3 regions of the Paenibacillus sp. FSL R7-0198 genome follow, and region 3 is predicted to be linked to each of the others. Evidence: riboswitches for the same ligand, from Rfam matches in the RefSeq annotation. Region 3 holds a riboswitch; each other region holds the start of a gene.
What was found. Region 3 has a riboswitch for cyclic di-AMP ahead of MKY87_RS22910 (hypothetical protein). Riboswitches for the same ligand answer to the same signal wherever they lie in the genome.
Positions count from the first base shown of each region.

Region 1: another riboswitch for cyclic di-AMP. It lies ahead of MKY87_RS15990 (ubiquitin-like domain-containing protein); the one in region 3 lies ahead of MKY87_RS22910 (hypothetical protein).
Region 2: another riboswitch for cyclic di-AMP. It lies ahead of MKY87_RS16370 (C40 family peptidase); the one in region 3 lies ahead of MKY87_RS22910 (hypothetical protein).

Region 1 covers NZ_JBBOCB010000001.1:3,712,642-3,719,965, reverse strand. Annotated here, with positions in the region: gene yabG (sporulation peptidase YabG) at 1-469, opposite strand, end outside; gene rsmA (16S rRNA (adenine(1518)-N(6)/adenine(1519)-N(6))-dimethyltransferase RsmA) at 529-1,431, opposite strand; gene rnmV (ribonuclease M5) at 1,436-1,981, opposite strand; gene MKY87_RS15990 (ubiquitin-like domain-containing protein) at 2,137-3,321, opposite strand; cyclic di-AMP (ydaO/yuaA leader) riboswitch at 3,595-3,848, opposite strand; gene MKY87_RS15985 (TatD family hydrolase) at 4,098-4,868, opposite strand; gene MKY87_RS15980 (HD domain-containing protein) at 5,201-6,478, opposite strand; gene MKY87_RS15975 (AbrB/MazE/SpoVT family DNA-binding domain-containing protein) at 6,796-7,050, shown strand.
Region 2 covers NZ_JBBOCB010000001.1:3,790,915-3,798,238, forward strand. Annotated here, with positions in the region: gene rbsK (ribokinase) at 1-519, shown strand, start outside; gene MKY87_RS16360 (c-type cytochrome) at 594-950, opposite strand; gene MKY87_RS16365 (GNAT family N-acetyltransferase) at 1,101-1,595, opposite strand; gene MKY87_RS16370 (C40 family peptidase) at 1,951-2,421, opposite strand; cyclic di-AMP (ydaO/yuaA leader) riboswitch at 2,425-2,562, opposite strand; gene MKY87_RS16375 (hypothetical protein) at 2,808-3,659, opposite strand; gene MKY87_RS16380 (M1 family metallopeptidase) at 3,670-5,661, opposite strand; gene MKY87_RS16385 (YwhD family protein) at 5,763-6,266, shown strand; gene MKY87_RS16390 (transglycosylase domain-containing protein) at 6,469-7,324, opposite strand, start outside.
Region 3 covers NZ_JBBOCB010000001.1:5,279,648-5,286,971, forward strand. Annotated here, with positions in the region: gene MKY87_RS22890 (hypothetical protein) at 1-176, opposite strand, end outside; gene MKY87_RS22895 (urease accessory protein UreF) at 443-1,144, opposite strand; tRNA gene MKY87_RS22900 (tRNA-Leu) at 1,570-1,652, shown strand; gene MKY87_RS22905 (glutathione peroxidase) at 1,799-2,278, opposite strand; cyclic di-AMP (ydaO/yuaA leader) riboswitch at 2,651-2,826, shown strand; gene MKY87_RS22910 (hypothetical protein) at 2,942-3,340, shown strand; gene MKY87_RS22915 (HAD family hydrolase) at 3,521-4,204, shown strand; gene MKY87_RS22920 (Nramp family divalent metal transporter) at 4,341-5,636, opposite strand; gene MKY87_RS22925 (organic hydroperoxide resistance protein) at 6,034-6,453, shown strand; gene MKY87_RS22930 (zinc ribbon domain-containing protein) at 6,664-6,909, shown strand; gene MKY87_RS22935 (hypothetical protein) at 7,009-7,287, shown strand.

The DNA of each region.
Region 1 (7,324 bases), 1.6 Mb from region 3:
CTACGATATCCGGACGTACTTTGGGTAATAAACGGTATAAGGTATCTGCCATTGCCGATTCATGGACATATTGTCCCTCTGCGGGCACACGAAGTTGCTCATAGAGATCCATACTTTTTTTCAAATAGTTCGGATCTCCATCCAGATGAAGCACCTTTCCAGGCATTTCAAAATAAGCTGGTTCCTGCTGAGCAGACCAATCCTGTACCAGACCTTCACGATTCCGCTCAGCCTGTTCCATACGATTCTGCTGCAGACGGGACAGGGTCTGATGTGCTTTAATATGCGCCTGTCTGGTCTTGGCGCTTTGTGGTTCGTAGGGAACCTGTATCAAATCGTCCACCGGGGAATCGGCAATCAGCCGGAACTCAGTCCCTTTAATGACCGCAGCATCCAACTGGAGGCCTTCCACCCGAAAAGTCACATCGCCGCCGTATGACTTCCGAACGACCAAGTCTCCGATATTCATCAACGTAATCACCTCTACCCCATCGTATGGGCAAAGACCCGGTTTGGTTCATTCAAATTTTACAGCGCTGCACGTACCCCTGCTTCCCACATTACGGTGCTGAGTGTAGCATACTCCTGCAGACTCAACGTCTCTCCACGTCGGGACGGTTGAATACCTGCCTGCTCCAGCAGAATGTCTGCCTGTTCCCGGTTCTCCTTCGTGAAGAAGCGTGCCTTCAAGTTGTTTGAGATTGTTTTTCTCCGCTGGGCAAAAGAAGCCTGTACCACTTCGAAGTAGTGTGCTTCATCCGGAATCTCCACTGGCGGTTGCTCACGCACTTTCAGCTTAATGACAGCTGATTCCACATTAGGTTGCGGAATGAAGACTGTAGGAGGCACAATGCACACAAGCTCCGGCATACTGTAGTACTGAACTGCGATGCTCAGACTGCCGTAGTCTTTTGATCCTGGTGCAGCCGCCATGCGTTCAGCCACTTCTTTTTGGATCATGACAACAATACTGTCTACCGGCAGCTTCTCTTCCAACAGTTTCATCATGATTGGAGTCGTTACATAATAAGGCAGGTTAGCCACAACACTGACTTTGTCCACGGATGCAAAATCCGTATTAAACAATTCAGCCAGATCAAGCTTCAGCACATCCCCATGATGAACACGTACATTTGAATAAGGCTGCATCACTTCTCCCAGGATTGGGATTAAGCGCTGATCAATCTCTACGGCTGTGACAGGACCGGCTACCCGAGCCAGTCGCTCCGTAAGGGCCCCAATACCCGGCCCGATCTCTAACGCGCCCTTGGACTCGTCCAAATCGGCTGCATTCACAATTTTGTTCAGTATATTTTGATCGATCAGAAAGTTCTGACCCAGACTTTTCTTGAATGAGAATCCGTGTCTTTGAATAATCTCTTTCGTTCGCTTGGGCGTTGCAATTTCTATCGTCTCTTCCATGTCCTTCATATGCTCACAATCCTTCACGTTCAATTTGCGCTAATGCTGTAGAGAACTCTTCCCGTGTAATCTGAAATACACTGAGACGTTTGTGGAACTGCTTCCCGTTACAATAACCGATGCCCAGCAGATTGCCCATCTCCATGCGACGTGCAGCAGCCTGCGGATGCACGATAAGTCCTGCCGCGATCAGGTCCTCCCAATCAATCAGGCTCGGAGCACCTTCGTATGAAGTATGTACGCGCGCCAGAGCATGACGGATCGCCTCCGGTGAGGCATTCTCCACCCCAATGTCCCCTTTGCGCGTTGCATCGGCTTCCGGAATGAAGGCATGTTTGCAGCCAGGCACCTTGTTCGCAATAATTTTACGAATGCGTTCGCCAGCATGATCCGGATCTGTCAGTACAATGACTCCCCGTCTCTCCTGAGCAAGCGCAATCCGCTTCAGAATGCGTTGGTTGATTGCTGAGCCACCTGTTTCTATTGTATCGGCTTCAACGGCCCGACGGATGGCTACCGTATCGTCACGGCCTTCCACCACAATGACTTCTTTTATCATGTTCCATTTCTTCCTTTCTAACGCAAAAAGAAGAGGAATATCCTCTTCTCTGCCAAACGGCGGGGGAGACTGAATTCAGACTCCTCCGCCGCATATTCCGCATGAATCATTCATGCAACTATTTTATAGCATTCCCATTTCAAAGTAAAACGATTTTAGTTCGCTTCCGGCTTCACCGGACCGATCACGTAGACCGTCTTGCCTTTCTTACGTCCAAAATTCAGGGCATGCTTCACACTGTCATAATATACATCAATTTTGTTGCCTTTAATGGCACCGCCTGTATCTTCCGCACGACGGAATCCCAGACCTTCGATATATACCCACCAGCCAATTGGAATGACTTTGGGATCAACCGCAATGGTGCGCCCTTCCGTTACACGAGTACCGGAAGCTGTTTTAGTTCCAATGCCAGGCTCTTCGGAAGAGTAGGCAGTCATGGATACATTTTTAAGTACTTTTGAGTATTTAAAAGAAGTCCCGGATACGGTAATGACTTTGCTGCCCGAGGCAGATGTTTTCTTCGAGTTCGTTGTTGTAGCCTTTTTGGTTGTTGAAGTTTGAGCCGATACGGTCTGAATCACAGGTTCTTTCACGACCGGTTTTGCTTTGGTGCCGACAGCGATCACTTTATCTACACGATTATTCGCGACAGATTTGCCGACCATTTTTTTGGAGACCAATTCTCCATCCTGAAATACCTTTTCGATATGCTGTACAAGTGTGCCTTCTTTGCCGTTTACAACGACACGGTTATCCCCTTTGTACAAGCTAGGGTCAGCCGTTTTAATGACTTTGTAAGCGATTGGCTGCTCTACCTCCACTGTACGCTTTGTTACGCGCACTACACGGATCTTCATATCCGCTTTGATGGCAGTTCCAAGCGCCGGATACACTTTATCATTACTCTCAACTTGAATACCTGATTTTTGAATTGCATCTTCTACCGATGAATCCGTTGTATACAGAGTCTTGGTGTCTCCGTCTGCCGTAATGTTGACTGGAACGGCCCGCTCAATAACGATTCGGTCTCCATCTGTAATCGCCCCATTCATGGACATGGATACCTTATCGTGAGGGCTGACTGTGATCGACTGCTCCTCCAGCATTTCCTGAAGCATTCCTGTACGAGTCTCTACCACCTGAGCTTTGCCATCAATAACCAGTGAAATTTGTTTCCCGGCCTGACCGTAAACGACTAACAAGATCATGATTGTAAGCGCAATTGAGAAAATCGCGATCAATGCCATTTGACGCATGTTCTCATGCTTCCACCGCAACGCGAAAGACTTACTGGATGATCGTGACTCATGGGTCTCTTCTGGTTGGAATGTGCCCACTTCTCCGTCCTCCTTCATAGCCTCGCCGTCTAAAGTAATGCATGATGTCTTTGACGTGACTATACCAAATTTTCTACAGAACACAGATTGGACCAACATAATCCGGTTCTGCACCATGAATCAATCTTCGCAACATGATGTCATCCTCCTGAATACCTACCGTATGATGACAATATTTCTTTTATTCAAAAACAAAAAAGCCAAAGAAAGAGTGTAAGAGGAACTCTTTCGTGGCTTCCGAATGATTCTGAATATCGGAAATTCATGCACGAGGTTGCCTCTCTTTTTCCGCTTGCGAGGTTAGCTGTCGGGTTCGGGCGAAAGAGAGCCGCCCTATCTTAGGTCACCCGCTCATGGCGGACGCCCTTGAATTCACCCCGAGACCCAAAGAAGAAATCAAATACGGCTTCGCAGTTCCCTTCGCTGCTTTTGGGTCAGCGAACGTTGCGCATCGGCCAAATACACCGATGTTTAAGCCCTATTGGTTCCCCCGCTCTCCGTTAACGGAGACTCAGCGAGACTGATTCATGAAAGTAATGTTGTTTCATTGTTTCATCGGAAAGTGTCCCTTTGTTCATCCCCCGAACATCTGTCCAATTTTCCGCACAACAATTCACTGAAAAGATGATATCCTGTTTTGATGCATGTTGTAAAGCGTTGATCAAGTACGTTTTTCTGAATATTTGGTTAAAATATTGTAATATTCTTGATTTATTTGGAGCAAAGGGCAAATTACCTCCGCTTACCTGCCTTTTTCACCTCATTTGCTCGTTTTTTTAACGAATTCCAAATCGTTCCATGGCATTTTTGGTTGTTATTGCAGCAATTTCCTCCACCGAAATGCCTTTAATTTCCGCTGCTGCCTCTGCAACCAGACGTACATGCGCTGTCTCATTTCGCTTCCCACGATAAGGGTGAGGTGTCAAATATGGAGCATCTGTTTCAATGAAAAACCGGTCCATAGGAACCTTCGCCAGCACCTCTTTGGGCTGCTTTGCATTTTTGAATGTGATCGGTCCTCCGAAAGAGAGATGGAAGCCCATATCGAGACAACTTTTCGCTGTTTCCCAGCTGCCCGAGAACGAGTGCATTACACCACCAACCTCACCCGCCTTCTCTTCACGCAAAATTCTTATGATATCCTCATGTGCATCCCGATTATGGATGACAATCGGCATGTTCACTTCACGCGCCAAAGCAATTTGTTGTCGTAATACGCGATGCTGTATTTCCTTCGGTGAAGTATCCCAGTGATAATCCAATCCAATCTCACCGATCGCAACCACTTTTTCATGCTTGCATAAAGATGCAATCCACTCCAAATCACCCTCCTGCATAGTGATCGCATCTACTGGATGCCACCCTACAGCTGCATAGATAAAGTCATATGTTTCAGCGAGTTTCATTGTGGTTGGAATCGTCTCCCGGTTAAAGCCAATGTTGATCATGCGACCAACTCCTGCATCCACAGCACGCTGAATCATGTCCTCGCGGTCCTCGTCGAATTGTGGTGCATCCAGATGTGTATGTGTGTCGAACAGCATCATGTTTGTATCTCCCTTCATGTCGAAATAACGACTATCTTCTTTATCAAAATTCAATTTGTAAAATTCAATAATTCAATGACTCATACATAAAACATTTTGGGTATCTGTGTATTACATCATTACGTTTGTTTCTTCACAACTACAATATATAGAAGATAAACGGATATTCTGATCTATATATTGCTGATTGTGCCCATTCTACCTGCTTGCATTTACAAAATTATGTCGATCTACATATACTCCCCATTAAAGCAGATTACTGTATCATGAAAAATAGCTCTTTTAGAAAGTGTTTTGATATCAAAATTCTTCATCGGATTATACCCACATGATTACAAGAAATAGGGGCGTATATGTGACGGTAATTCGTGAATAATCGCATCCACCTTGTTTTGAGGGTAATACAAATGATGTTTCCCTCGGTGAAGCCCACTGATGGAACGGACAATGTCAGATACTTCTGACAACTCACGTAAATTGTCCTGTCGATCCAGAAGAAGAATCTGCTTATCTGTGGATTCATCCGGACGAAACACATCATACGGATTATCCGAAGGAAAATCAATTTCAAGATCATATTCGGGATCGAGGCCTGCCTGTACAAAAGCTTCCCGAATCTCTTCCATCATTGTCAAGTCGACCTGTTCAAGCTCTACATACTTATATAACTTGCGATCCATAAAACGTTCGCATAACTCACTCAGAACAGTATCGTCCTCCTTGCGCCACTGCGTAAATGCCGTCTGAATTAATGCTTCATCCAACTGCAAATATTCATCTACGGATAATTCTCCATCAAATAATTGAGGGAGTGGATCAATCATGAAGCGGAATTGAAAACCTTGCTGTATGAGTGTTTTCGCTCGCTTGAATATTTGCCGCAATATAATTTCAGAACTACGAGTTACCGGATGGAAGTAAATCTGCCAATACATCTGATACCGAGACATTAGATAATCCTCCACAGCATGCATGCCTGACTCCTTGACTACAATCCGCCCATGATAAGGACGCAGCATCCGAAGGATACGATCAAGGTCAATCGTGCCGTAATTTACACCTGTAAAATAGGCATCCCTGAGCAAATAATCCATTCGGTCTGCATCAAGCGGACTGGTCACCAAGTTCACCACAATCGGCTTTTCATACGTTTTTTGAATGACAGACGCTACTTTCTCAGGAAAATCAGGAGCATACCGTCTTAAGATCGCCCCTACTTCGGTATCACCTGTAATAATGCGGCAAGTCCAATCTTCGTGATTCATGTCAAAAGCTTCCTCGATGGAGTGAGAGAATGGCCCATGTCCGAGATCATGAAGTAGAGCTGCACACAGAGCTACAATCTTTTCTTCCTTTGGCCAATCCGAATAATGACTTCTTTCAAATTGAGAGATGATCTTGCGGGTGATCTCATAAACACCTAGTGAATGTGAGAACCGACTATGCTCTGCTCCGTGAAAGGTAAGGTAAGAAGTACCCAGCTGACGAATCCGGCGTAAACGCTGAAATTCCGGGGTGTTAATTAACTGCCATATAACCGGATCTTGCACGTGGATATAATTATGTACCGGATCTTTGAATACTTTCTCTTCCGTTAAACGTTGTTCCATGTCGACTCACTCCTTTAATTTCTTTTATATTAACGCTTTGAGCTCTGCGATTCACCTAAGATTCGACACCGTATGACGAACTTTGTCGAATGAAGTAGTTTTGTCGTTTTCCAAATCGACAAAGCTGACATTGAGGTTTAAATGCGAAAAACGGCTTCCAATCCCTTACCACCAGTAACCTTGTGAAAAACAGCCTTAATTTTAAGCTAATTTTAAGGTTGACTGATTTGGGAATCGTTGGTATGATGAGTATCATAAAACATAAAATAATGTCGAATAATGACAAAGATAGTTAGCTGAGAGGAGCACTGATTATAATGATGAAATCAACAGGTATTGTAAGAAAAGTGGACGAACTGGGACGGGTAGTTATTCCAATTGAATTGCGCCGTACGCTCGGTATTGGTGAAAAAGATGCTCTGGAAATCTACGTTGACGGCGAGCGCATCATGTTGAAAAAATACGAGCCTGCTTGTATCTTCTGTGGTAATGCAGAGAACGTTACTTACTTCAAAGGTAAAATTGTTTGTAATGAATGTATTTCCGAAATCCCTGCACCTGTGACAAAATAAGAAAAACCAGGTATACTGGACTTATCTAAATTGTTATTTCTAACCTTTTTAATATTCCTTAATGACCTTCCCGGTGTGAACCCCACCGCGGAAGGTATTTTTTTGCCCTGTTATGGGTTCCATTACCCAAAAAGATTCTGTCACACGCGAACCGGAAGAGAACGATAAATTTTGTTTGGAATTTTTTGAGCTACTCTGCTCTTTTTAATATTCCACTAAGGTTGGATATAAGCTTCTTTTCAGGTTATGTTCTCCACAACAGAAGATATTTGGT
Region 2 (7,324 bases), 1.5 Mb from region 3:
CGCGCCGCCCAACTGGCGGCTGAAGGCAGCGCACTGGTGGTGCTCAACCCGGCTCCCGCAGTGCCGGGTCTGCCCCAGGAGCTCCTGCGGTGCGTCGACGTTGTCACGCCGAACCGCAGTGAGCTTGCCGTGCTTACCGGCCGGGCTCATCTCCGGCCGGAAGACCTGGATGCGGCGGTCGCAGAGCTCGCCGCATCCCTCGGGGCCGCTGTCGTCACGACGCTCGGCCCCGAGGGGGCTGTGTACGCGGCGGCGCCTGGCGGCCGCGTACAAGCAGGGCGTGCCGGCGCGTGCCGTGCGCCCGGCTACGCCGTAAGCGCCGTCGATACGACCGGCGCTGGCGATTGCTTCAACGGCGCGTTGGCGGTAGCCCTCGCGCGCGGTGAGACTTTGGACGCGGCCGTAGGCTACGCCATGGGTGCGGCCGCGTTATCCGTGACGAAGCTCGGCGCCCAGTCCGGGATGCCGTCCGCACGTGAAGTTGAGGCCTTTCTGGCTGAGCATGCCACAGAGGCCTAATAATTGGTATAACGAAGAGGCTCTTATTCTCCCAAAAGGGGATTAAGCGCCTCTTCGTTATGTGCGTGCACAGATTATTTTTTCTCTGACAGCCACATGGCGATATTTGCAATTTCTTCATCCTGCAGCTTGCCCTTGAAGGAAGGCATACCACCTTTACCTTTGACAATCGTAGAATAGATCTTCTCCAGATCATCCTGGCTACCGATGTTAGCCAGAGCAGGTCCTACGCCACCCTGAAGCTGATCCCCGTGACAGGAGATACAATTGGCTTTGACCAGTGCTTCAGCCTGTCCGGCATCCAATGTTACTTCCGGCATGGTTGGTTTGGCTTCTTCAGCCACTTCTTCTTTCCCTGGAAGCGTAAACATTAAAACAATAGCTAAAGCGCATGCTGCAAAAAATACTCCGCTCATGATCCATTTGTGCATCCCTTATGTCCCCTCCAGAATGAAAGATCATCTAACCTGAAACTATCCATATCATTATAACGGAACCTGTACTGACATCATAGCATTTTGTGGGAATTTTTTGAACTAATCACATAACAAGGGGCAAATGTGGTTGTTTTGCAATGGATTCTAACCGCGAGGCCCTTCATAAACCATACAGTGAAAGGGCTTCAAGCCGGTTGGGGTCTGTCGTTCGTATGTATCCTGGGTGACAAATCCACTCTTCAGATAGACTTGAATGGCACGAGCATTCCAAGTGAGTACTTCCAGATCAATCTCATTCGTGGGATTTCGTCGAATGGCTTCCTGTACAATGGCAGTGACAAAAGCTGTCCCTTGACCCTGACCACACAGCTCTGGATGCATGCCAAGGCCAATCCGGGTTACCCCTTGAAGTGGGAAGTATTGAGCAAACCCACATATACGATCGTTCTGATCCAGGACGATTGCATATTGCTCCTGCCGCAGCTGTGCATCTCCGAATTCCACTTCCAGAGCTTTCATCTGCTCCCAGGGGAGCCAGCTGTAGATATTGTAAGGCGGATCATACTGCCAACTGCAGATAAGCTCCGCATGTTCTTCTCGCATGGGTACAACGTGAAACGTCACAGGGGTTTCCTTCATACACCTGCATGCTCCTTTCCTTGAAACAGAACTCTTTGTCCACTCTACAAAAGTGATGTTCATTTAGCAAGTCTTCCTTCCCAAGAAAAAAAATGAAACAAAAGTTCCGGTAATTTCGTTTATATTATAACGGGATGGGTAAAAACATCATAAGGGCACGGACGAACGAACGCAAAATGAACCTGTTGATGTCGCAGGATATGCCCCGAGTATAACTTGCAACATGAATAAGGATTGAAGCACAAAAAAACCGCCGGATACATTCCTGCGGAGAATGTACCGGGCGGTTCTGTTATGCTTCTTGCTTCGTTCCAGTATGGTTAATGGTTACAGCATCATGTTGCTCAGCTTGTCCCTAGTCAAGGGCCAGTGATTCATATGCGTCCGTGCTCATAATCCGTTTCGCGCCAACATAACGGTTGGCCCAATAGCTTTCACTCAATGCACTGATCGTAACGCCTTTGGAAGAAGAGGAGTGTGCGAACTTTCCATCCCCTACAAAGATTCCTACATGAGATACGCCTTTACCTGTTGTATTGAAGAATACCAGATCGCCAGCTCTCATTTCCATGCGGGATACGGAATCGCCCATGTCGAATTGGGAACTGGATTGGCGTGCCAAATCAATACCCAATTTGTCGAATACATACCGTGTAAATCCGGAGCAGTCAAAGCCGTTAAGCGTTGTTCCCCCACTTTTGTATGTAGTTCCCATTGCTGAATCAATTACTGTGTCCATCTTTGAATCTGCGAATGCGCTACCTGCACCAAGCGATAATGCAAATGTGATGCTAAGTACAGCTGCGGTTAATTTCTTCTTGAACAAGAGATATTCCCCTTCCAACGCCTGCGAGGTTAGCTTAAGGATTCGGTTGAAGGTCCCCTATGATCCCTCTGTAGCAAGATCAATTCACCCATAACTGGTTCCCCCGCTTCCCAGGTGCCAGGAATTTGGCTATGCTAGTTATGCACCTGCGAAATCAAGAAATGACGATTTAATTTTAAGTAGTTACAAATATGAATGTAAAGATTACAAAGTTGTTACTAAAAACTCACTGCGATTATTGTAACAGAGGAGTACGGCTTTGGCAACGTTTAGCAACAAATTTAGCAAAAAAAACCTCGACCTTTGACGGGGAAAGGTTGAGGTTTGCCTATTTATAAGTACATATTAGGCCATAAGTTTAACATGTGATGGTAACAATTTTTAAACTATCTGCTCTCACCTTTGGACATTTTGGACTGCCATAATCGGAAATGGCTGCATATTTTCCACAGATTCAATAGACATCTCGCAAGTGGATACGTCTGTTGTAGTATAAGTCCGGTAAGTCCCGTTAATAACCATGAGGCTGAAGTGAATGCCCCGAAGATAAGCAGGTGAACTCCGCCCAGCAGGAGTGCAATACCGATTACGGCGATGAGATGACGCAGTGCAATCCAGAGTGCTCTGAGGGTACCGTGAGCCCCGCCTTCTCCTTCTGGTGCCGAAACACCGAACTGCATGTAGAGCACGGCATGGTGGATGATCCAACCATATACAATCCAGGCAGCAACATAAGGTATACCAGGCAAAAGTAATTGAAGGGAATGAAATCCGTCCATGAGAATCGAGTAGAGCTTCGGTATGAGCCAGTAGGCGGGCAGAAGTATCAATAATGTACGTATGGTGTGGAGCAGCAGCATCGGTTTCCACAGATTTTTGATTCCGCGGACAAAGGGGATGCGCTCTTCTGTAGAGTTAAAGTGCTGAAGTGAGTAGAGTAGTCCTGCCTGAATGAGGGGGCTGATCAACATGCGAACCAGCAGCATGCCCCCTAGAATCCATAGATAACGATGAACCTCCGGATGGGTAGACAAGTTAAGTTGACTTTCCATTTTGAACAAAAGTGTACTCAGTTCCCCGGCATCAGCATCTGGATAGCGCAGGAGTAGGGGGATGACCGCCGATTGTACCATTCGATAGAAGAAATATCCCCAAATGAGTTGATAGAGAAATAAGAGTGCGGCAATGAACATATGCTGACGGACGAGAAACCAGCCTTCACGTATTTTTGCTTTCACCGTTTCCACCTCACCATGACAGACCTCCGAATATGGCTTCTATTAGTTTGGTTACACTCATGCTCCAGCGGGATTTTGCTTGCTCATCCAGTCCGGATTTCAGGAAATTGTTCATATGGCGGTTCTCCAGCACGATCGTGTACAGGGGATCGGTCATGGCCCAGGATACGGGGGATGTGTGAGTTAATTTATAGGTGATGCGATCTTCTTTGCCATTCCATTGTTTGGTGAGGATATGCCCGTCTTCAAAAGCAATGCGAACAGGAACGGCGTTGTAATCACTTCCTTTTTTTGCGATCGTCACGGATGACTCGTACCATGTTTGACCGTCTTTCTGTACGGGCGTAACACGAATCTGCTCTACAGCAAAGTCAGCCATCCCGTTACCATAGACGTATTGGTCAAAATAATCAGACCAGGAAGTACGGGTCACTTGTTCCACAACGTTTTGAAAATCAGCCGAAGTGGGATGTTTGAAGCGGTACTTCTTCACATAGGTAGAGAGAATGCGTTCCATCTTTTTTGCGCCGACTTGATGTTCGATACCAAGCAATACAAGTTTGCCACGTGTATAGACATTGGCTGCATACTCATTCTGTGAATCGAACTTCCAGGATTCTTGTGTTAAAGATGAAGGAGACGTAATCAGGCCTGATTGTACCGGCAGATTCGGAATCAATCCATATTCCTGCTCCATCAGTTTGTCTTCTGCATAAGAGGTGAACCCCTCATCCAGCCAGGCTTCCTCGAATTCGTTGCTGGCAACCATACCGTAGAAGTACTGGTGTCCGATCTCGTGGACTACGGTACGTTCCAGGTCATAACCTGGGGTAGTATCATCGGCTCCAAAGGCCGTAACTAGCGTAGGGTACTCCATGCCTCCAGCACCGTTCCCCGCTTTGGGTGGAACAACGATGGATAAGGTAGCGTAAGGATATGGGCCAAACCATTTGCTATAATTGGCTAGTGCGGCCTTCGCGGCGTAGAAATAACGTTCTTTAAGATCCTGATGAGCAGGGTCCAGATATAACTTGATTCGTACACCAGGCACATTGGGTGCAGAGAAGGGTTCCTCGGCGTAGACAAAATCCGGTGAAGCTGCCCAGGCAAAATCATGTACATCATCGGCATAGAATTGATAGACCTTTTCTCCATTCTTCACCACGGCTTGTTGCGTCGGAAATCCGGTAGCAGCAACTTTGTATGTTTCAGGCACCCGAATACGCACACTATATATACCGAAGTCGGCGTAAAACTCTGAATTGCCATGGTATTGGTGCAGATTCCAGCCTTCCGTTGTTCGTCCACGCCTGCCTACAGGTTCATAGGCACTTAATTTGGGAAACCATTGACCTGCCATGACAAAATTATCAGCAGTTCCCATTCGGGCAAAAATCTTCGGCAGATTCACTTCGAATCGGGTGTGGAGTGTGATGCTTTCCCCGCCTTTAACGGGTTTGGGCAGGCGTACTTTAATGAGGGTGGTGTCCTTGATATTTCCGTCATCTGGTTGCACATATTGCATCCGGTGCAGCAGAGAGAGCCCGTCCTCCGTTTTCATTTCGGTAATGTTCATGGAGCCATAACCATTGGTAGGCATGACATCACCACGAAGCTTTCCACCGGATTCCTTCATAAAGGTGGTGTCAGCAGAAGAGAAGGCATTGGGGTACATATGAAAATAAAGCTCGCTGACGGTTTTTTTACCTGGGTGTGTCCAGGTAATCGTCTGAGTCCCTTCCAGTACATTCCCTTCGACCAGTTTTACATCCATGTGATATTCCACAACACGGTTGCTGTACACTTCGGCTGTAGGGGTCTGTACACTTTCTGGAGGTGCTGGGGTTGGAGCTATTGCCTTGGGCTTGCCCGATTCGGGGGCGAGTACTGGCAATTCTGAATGAGTTGAGCGATTATAACCCAGAGTGATCCATATCCCTCCGGCAAGTACACACAGGGCCAGGGATGCAGTGAGCCAGCTCTTGGCGCGTCGTGGAATCATCGTTAAATACCTCCCGTTGACAAGCATCTACAGCATGTATATGTTTGCAATGGGACAATTATTAGTTAAAATATTTGTATCAACCCTTGGAGGCTATAAACATGGACCAAAACGAGCAAAACGGCAAAAAACAGATTGCCTTGAATATCGTTAGTGCAAAAAGCAAGCATAAAGGCTTCGGTGCAGGCTCCATTGATCTGAATAACCTTTCCCCGGTCATTATTGATAATGGCGAAGCCAAAATCGATATCGGTGCGATGCATGCGAAGAGCAAAGTGGAACGCAATATCAAATTCTCTACCAATCGTGAAGATGTGCCCAACGGACGCCAGGTATGGCTGGTGTGGGTAGCTGTGGATCGCACGGAGGAAGGCCAACTGTATGGTGGAGCAACGGCATGTGAGATGTGGATTGATACGGAAGCAAGACGTGGATGGAAACTGCTGGCGGAACATGTGAATCGCATGGATTATGCCTTGAAGCGTCGCTTCATGCTGGATGAGCTTGGACCTGAAGCTCGAGCTGCACTTAAGACACTGCTGATCTCACACAACGAAGACTGGTGGAATGCTTCTCCAGATGTATTGAAGGAAGCACTCGCTTAAGGCAGATCATTTTCAACAAAGTATAAAAGCAAAAAAAAGCAAAAGGCCCCTTGACCGGAAAGTTCGGCTGGGGGTCTTTTGCTTGTGCATTAATCGTATTCATTGATCTGAATAATTATGAGTTTTCATCCGAAGTGAATTTCCAATTGTTCAATATAACCAGAGGTTATAGGTGACGCAACTAAGTCATCGCGCATTTGCGTCATTCTACCCACCAACGTTTGAAATCTCCCCACCAGGAATGTTTCTCTTCCTGTATGCCTTGTTGATTCTGTACCTGACGGGTCTTCTCATCTTCTCCAGAATCCGAATCATCCGTCGTGCCATGACATACCTCTGTCGGTTCAGTACCATCAATAAAAACTTCCAGCCGTTTCTCTTCACAACCGTTGCCTGCCAGCTTGCCGGATTCCGGGTCAATATAGACACTTACGACATGATCAGGCACGGTGAAGATTTTGGGTGGTACGCTCGCAAGTGCCTGCTCTGTGAACTGGGCAAAGATCGGAGCCGCCCGGCGGCCATCCGAAGTTGAGATGGCTTTGCCTTGGTCGTACCCAACCCATACCGCGGTGGAGAGCTCCGGTGTGAATCCAACGAGCCAGGCATCCGTGTTGGTTGTTCCCGTTTTTCCCGCTACCGGACGTTTGATCGCCTTAGACACCCGGTTGCCCGTTCCTCCATTTTCGAAGACACTTTCCATTAAACGTGTCAGTACATAAGCTGCCGCAGGTTCCACAACGGTCTCAGCCTTCGTCTGAGGCGATTCATAGAGTACACGTCCTGCGGCATCCGTCACTTGCAGAATGGCTACAGGTGGCGTCCGTTGTCCACCAGCAGCAATGACGGAAAAGGCCGACGCCATCTCCAGCGGGCTGACAGGTGACGTTCCCAGTGCAAGAGAAGGTACGGCGCTCAGGTTGCTTGTAATGCCAAGGTTTTTTGCCATACTCACAACCTGCTCAGGACCGATCTGCATAATGGTGTTCACCGCATAGATATTGTCTGAAGCGGCGATCGCCTGTCTTAGATCAATCTCACCCAGATACTTGTCTCCA
Region 3 (7,324 bases):
ATATCAGCGACCAGGTGCCTGAATCGGGTTGCTTTGCGTGTGCCGTGAATGAGATTGGATAAACGATAGGGTGGGATGCCATGCTGTTCACAAAAGGTCTTCTGGTCCACTTGAAGTTCGGTTAGCCGTCGTTTGATGGCCCATCCGAACGGAGTAACTGGTTTTTTCTTGTTCAAAAGGGTTCACCCCTGATTAGAATGTAGTATTCAGCCGCCCTTTCTTCATGTAAAATATATAGAAATGCGAGCTGTATGTTTCATTATATACGTAAATTCGTCATCTAACAATTAAAAAAGACGGAAAAAAGTGTATTTTTTGATGATAAATGGCGTAAATACGTAAATAAAACAAATAAAATGACAAAAAACACGTCGGCAAGGAGGTTGCCGCGTGTTTTTTAGTTTGTCTGAATAAAGGGGAGCAGGTATGAGGAGGAAGAGGATTAGGCCCTGTAGGCATGAAGTCCAGCTCCAAGCATATGGAAACTGGGAAAAAATGATTTCATGGACATCGAGGTTGGCTGTGCCAGTCCATCCGCAGCCGAGGCGCTGACGGTCTTCCATTCATTCTCCAGATCTGTGGCCAGGCGGACCATCAGATCCTTGGTTGTATCGTTGTTCAGGGGAATGACTTTGGAGGCTTCGGTTATGCAGGCATTCATGGCTGAATGCAGGTAACCAAGGACCGCCTCCTCGACCGGGATGTCGAGGTGGTGGTTAATCCAGGCGTGAACAGTGGAGAGGCAGCCAACCGAATCGTATTTGGCAAAGATCTGTTCGAGCTGGCTGAATTCAATCCAGGGGTGCAGAGCGCGTGCAAGTCTGATCAATCGTTTACCCATGGCGGCAGCTTGTTCTCTGAGATCTCCAGGGGTTCGCTGAACATGAACGAGCTTGTCGATTAGAGCTATCCGCCATGTATCCTTGTGATCTGCTGCGGTATAGATGCCTTTGATGGCCATGCCTTCTAGACGAACGATGCTCGGATGCAACTGACAACGCATGAATGATTCGAGATCTTCAGCATTACGAATGGTACCCTCCCTGATATGGATATCCATGCCGAAGGAATGGGTGAACCCTCCAACCTGAATAGAGGAATCAAGCAGTTTGACATAATCGAGCAGCTTATTCCCACGGTTCACAATCATTCGCCTCCTGTGTTCGTTAAATGTCACTTAAAGTGACATTTATATTCCTTTTTGTTTGCTTTATGTTTAAAAATCCGAATTATATGATAGTTATCATCCCATAAATGTCCGCTTTTTGTCAATAGTATCCGTGAAATTTAATGGATTAAATCTGGGATTCAATATTTGTGTTATTTTATATAACATATAAGGTTAAATATCTGCGAAGTGCAGGGAGGACTAGATATAAATGAATCAATAAGATCAGTTCAATCCGGAAAGGAGGGGATCAAATCTAATGTATGCAGTTCATGGGTAAAGATGACGAGAATATGCGTTTTTTGTGGAAAATGCCTAGCTGTAAAAGAAGTATTAAAAAATACTTTACTTTTAGTTCTGAACCCGGTATAATCAATTCTGTTGCCGATTATTTACGACATGCGGTCGTGGTGGAATGGCAGACACGCTATCTTGAGGGGGTAGTGGGCGTATGCCCGTGGAGGTTCGAGTCCTCTCGACCGCATCATATGAACGATTAAGAAGAAGCTTTCCATTAATGGAAAGCTTCTTTTTTTTGTTTTTTTAACAGTCTGACATCAAAGTTGAGAAAAAAGGCCATCCATACCGGGGCAATGGTGCTCTACCTTCCGGCTACGGGTGGCCAATGTATTATTTTTGCAGCAAGTTCTTGATATCTTCTTCAATCTTGTCCGGTGTTGTTTTGGGAGCATACCGTTTAATGACCTGTCCGTTCTGATCCACAAGGAATTTGGTGAAATTCCATTTGATTGCTTTGGAGCCGAGCAGGCCAGGAGCTTCTGTGCTAAGGTGCTGGAAGAGAGGGTGAGCGCTTGAGCCGTTCACATCAATTTTCTCAAACATAGGGAAGCTTACGCCATAATTCATCTGACAGAACTCGGCAATATCATCGGAAGAACCTTTTTCCTGTGCAAACTGGTTACTTGGAAAACCAAGGACTTCAAATGGCGCATCCTGGAACTTGTCTTGCAATTCTTGCAGACCTTTGAATTGAGGGGTAAGTCCGCATGAGCTTGCCGTATTCACAATCAGGAGCACTTTGTCACGGTAGTCGGACATTTCAACTTCTTGACCGCGAAGGGTATTCACTTTGTAATCGTAGACTGTCATCTAAATCGCCTCCATTTATTTACTCTTATATCTTCTATTATATTGGTTGCAATTAAATATTGCAAAACTAATATGGTGTTAAAAGCACCAAAACAGGCAAGTTGTGCAGAATACGTGAATGAATTGCGAAGTGATTTTCGTCAGAGTGAGAATTAGATAGATTTAAAGAGATGGATAGAGTATGACCTTGTTGTAAGCGCTATTATATGTGAGTATTGCCGAAAATCTGTCGATTCGGTGATCTGTGCGGACTTTACACCATCATGGCACGGGTGTATGATTCATAACGTAATTTCAATTTAAACTAAATTGTACCTGAAAAACGAAACAAACGATAATATCGCTCGATCTTATCCTTAAGATATACGAACGATGTTTTAATCGCTGAGTTTCCATTCATTGATGAGTGGAAAACGGGGGAACCAACAGAATGCGCTGTCCAGGACAGTAGGCATTCATGGGGTGAATTTTCCGGTGACAGCCGGAAATAGGGCGACTCTCGCGCCCGAATCCGTCAGCTAACCTCGTAAGCGTTAAAGGGAGAGGCAACAAGCCGTACGCTGGTTCATGGCGTTTTCGCCATGGGTTCTTTAAGAAGCGTTCGGGAGGCCTTGGTCCCCCACGCTTCTTTTTTGTTGTCTTTTCACGCCAAGGGAGGAACGAATGATGGATACTGAGATGATCTTAGTGACTGCTCCAAATGAAGCAGGACGCAAATTTATCAAATTACTAATGTACAAAAAAATGCCGTTTGCCGTTCTAACCAACAGTGCAGGGGAAGAGCGCAGACTCCGTAGAATCGGAGTCGAACATGTCATTCGCATGAATACGGCTGCAGCTCAAAAATGGTTTTTGCCGCAGGGCAGCGTAGGCAACGTGTTTATTTTCGAGAACAGCCTGAATCTAACCTGTCGTTATTTACAGATCTGCCGTTCATGGACATCGAAATCCCTGTGCGTCATTACGGAGCAGAGTCATCCTAAGGGCATCTATCGGGGCATGGGCGCAGACCGGATTGTATATTCGCTCAATGGGGAAGTTGGCTTTCTCCTCAATGGTTAATGCCATAGCTTGTGATTGCTCAGGTGTAAGGTGCCTGTTATAATTGAATGTATCGATAAACGGAAGTTTGAGGAGACTCATGCAAGATGGTGAGTCTTCTTTTTTATGGTTTTAAAGGTAGTTCAAGACTTTTTGAACACGAACTTTTAGATTGCCTGTGGCTTACAAGGAGGAATTGGCGTGCCGGATGTGGGTGGATTAAAGTGGTTGTTTTTTGATGTTGGAGATACACTGGTGGATGAATGGGAGCCGGTTGATGATATTATCGGACAGTTCGTCCGTGAAGCCTGTGCTTTGGGGTATCCGGTGACAATTGAGGCGGTACGCGAACTGTTCGCGAACTGTTACCAGAAATATGAGCAATGGCCTATGAGAGTGGCGATTCGCACATTCGTTGAAGACGAGGGACACCAGAAACAGATTCAGGACAAGTTGAAGTTTCAAAAAGATCTTGAACGTCCTTTTCCTTCAGCGGATTCCGTTCTTCAGCAGTTGTCACGGCATTATCGCATTGGCATTATTGCCAATCAGAGTCCTGGAACGGAAGAGAGACTGGAGAGCTACGGCTTGCGGAAGTATGTTGATGTTCTGGCCTGTTCTGCTGAAGAAGGTGTGTCCAAGCCAGACCCTGAGTTATACGCTGTAGCCTTGAAACAGGCCGGCTGTGAACCGGAGGAAGCCGTCATGGTTGGGGATCGGATCGATAACGACATTATACCTGCTCGGAAGCTGGGCATGCTTACGATTCGAATTATGCAGGGTTACGGAAGATTCCAGCCAGACCGATCGGATGAGGAACGTGCGGATTGGACTGTTAATTCATTGGATGAACTCCTGCCGTTACTGGTGCCCAATCAGGATTAGATAATTGTTTATTAGAGTTTAGCGTTTTACTATAAAAGGAAACACGCTGCAGTACTGCAACAATAAAGGCTGATCAACTTGGTATTGAATACCGGAGTTGATCAGCCTTTTTAGTATTTGGTCAATAAGAACGAGATTAGAATAACCGAATCGTCTGAATGATCAGATATACATTCAGCACAACGATAATCGCGGCAATGACCCATGAGATGATTTTGAGCCACAATTTGTTGGCGAATGCACCCATGCTTTTTTTATCACTCGTGAACATCACCAGGGGAATTACAGCAAAGGGCAATTGAAGCGACAGCACGACCTGGCTCAAAATGAGCAGTTCTTCTGTGCCATGTTCTCCTGCAATGGCTGTGACAATTACCGCCGGGATGATGGCGATCAGACGTGTGACCAGTCTGCGCAGCCAAGCGGGAATTCGAATGTTCAGGAAACCTTCCATAACAATCTGCCCGGCGAGTGTACCTGTAAGGGTAGAGTTCTGGCCTGATGCTAACAGCGCCACACCGAACAGAATACTTGCAACCGTAGTACCCAATAGAGGTGTCAGCAGATGGTACGCATCTGCGATCTCAGCAACCTGTGTCATACCAGCACTGTGGAATACAGCAGCAGATACAATCAGGATGGCCGCATTGATGAACAGGGCAAGTGTCAGTGCGATTGTCGAGTCCATGGTCGAGTACCGAATAGCTTCTTTTTTACCCTGTGGTGTCTGTTCAATCTGACGGGTCTGCACAATGGAAGAATGCAGGTACAGATTATGCGGCATCACGGTTGCTCCGATAATACCAATGGCGATATAGAGCATAGCCGGGTTTTGTAGAATCTCAACATTTGGTACAAAACCATGGAGAACACCGCCCATATCCGGTTTTGCCAGGAAAAGGTCAATCCCGAAGCAGAGGGCAATGGTCGCCATCAGCACAATGACAAGTGTTTCCAAAGCGCGGAATCCTTTGTTTTGCAGTACAAGAATCAGGAGTACATCAACTGCGGTGATGATCACGCCGTATAACATGGGGATGTTAAATAACAGCTTTAACGCGATGGCAGAACCTATGACCTCAGCCAGATCGGTAGCTGCAATGGCGAGTTCACACAGAATCCATAACATCATGACAACAGGCATGCTGAATCGTTCACGACAGGCTTGGGCCAGATCCCGTCCAGTAACGATGCCGAGCTTTCCAGCTAATGATTGAAGTACAACGGCCATCAGGTTCGATAACAGGATAACGGATAACAAGGTATACCCGAACTGTGAGCCACCTGCGATATCTGTTGCCCAGTTCCCGGGGTCCATGTAACCTACGGCAACGAGGTATCCTGGGCCTACAAAGGCGAGGAATTTCTTCCACCATGCAGCATTCTGCGGGACTTTCATGGAACTATGTGCTTCTCCAAGCGAAGGGGCCATGCCCGCAGTAGACAATGATTCTCTTGAAGGAGCGTTGAACGGATTTTTTTTACTCATACGATAATCACCTGACTTTGAATTATTGATTTGGTAATATTGATGCGGGACAAACCACGCATGATATATCTAAATTTTTATGTTTATTGTTACATTGTACTCCTTCAATAATTTTTGTCTAGTGCAACTTTTATGTATTAACACAAAATTTAGGTTCTAATTTGAAGATGCCCCTTCGTATATTACCCAACCTTAGGAAAAATACAGCCATGGCGTTGAAATGCATGAAAATAATAAAGTTGTAAAAGCTTATAAAGAACTAAAATGCGTTTCAAAATGAGCCAGAAGTTTAAATTGAAAGGAAGGCAGTAAAAACTAAATGGATAAGGAGAGATTCTTAATGGAAGCTTTATATACAGCAGTAGCGACAGTTAAAGGTGGACGTACAGGTTCAGTAACTTCTTCGGATGGCGTGCTCAAACATGATTTGAAAATGCCGAAAGAGCTTGGAGGTTCCGGTGGTGAAGGTACCAACCCTGAGCAGCTCTTCGCAGCTGGATATGGAGCATGTTATGAGAGTGCCCTTGCCAATGTTGCTCGTAAAGCAGGTGTGAAATTGGAGAATGTGGTCGTTACAAGTAACGTATCCATTGGTAAAGACCCAGCGGATGACGGTTTTCAATTATCTGTTCGCCTGGACGTGAGTATGCCTGGGGTGGATCACAGTCAAGCAGAAGATCTGGCCCGCAAGGCACATGATTTCTGTCCGTATTCCAAAGCGACACGTGGCAACATTGATGTTGTATTAAACGTAGTCTAAGATTTGACTCCCTGCAAGTAAAGGGAACATATAGAGCAGGGTATCCCAGATACCTGATGTTCGACTACAAAGCCCTGCTGGCAATCGGCAGGGCTTTGTGTTGATTATAATATAAGGACATGATGCAGGAGATTAGATGCCAGATCGCGTACTATTTTACATAATTGCACTCTCACTTCATGCTACACATTCCATAAAGGGGGAACAAAGATGAGTATTGAAGAGATGATCGAGCGGCGATTTGTGTGTACAAAATGCAGAGGCACGGATTGTAACATTAAGGAAGTTTCCATGTCAGGAGCAGGCCTGAGCAAGATGTTTGATATACAGCATAACCATTACCTGTTCGTGGCTTGTGCTTCCTGCGGGTATGTTGAAGTATTTGATCCGGATGTCTTGAAAGGGAAAAAACAGGGGCAGGTAGGGACTATTCTGGATATTCTGTTTGGCGGGTAGACATGCGCGAGTTGACATTGAACTGAATTTTCTTTAATATAACTTAGTACTGAGTAGTGTCATTGCATGAACCAAATTTGAATTAAACAGGTGATATCCATGTCTTATAGACCGCGTATTGCAGATTTAGAATTAGCTTATGGTAACAAGGAAGACGGATTGTACGAATTTAAAATGAATTTGGTAGACGGTACAAAATGCCGTGTATTCTACTCCCGTTCCCCGGAATGGAAGATGACCAATATCAGTCGTTTGCAGAAAACGCCTTGTCCAGTATGTCGCAAAGATTTCATTTGCAAATGTATGGACCAGTGGGCAAGTGACCTGCATCAACAGATGATCGATGACCAATGGATGGAAAAGGCAGTTACGGAGTAATTGTCGGACAGATACGAGCGCGGGCACAATGCCTGCG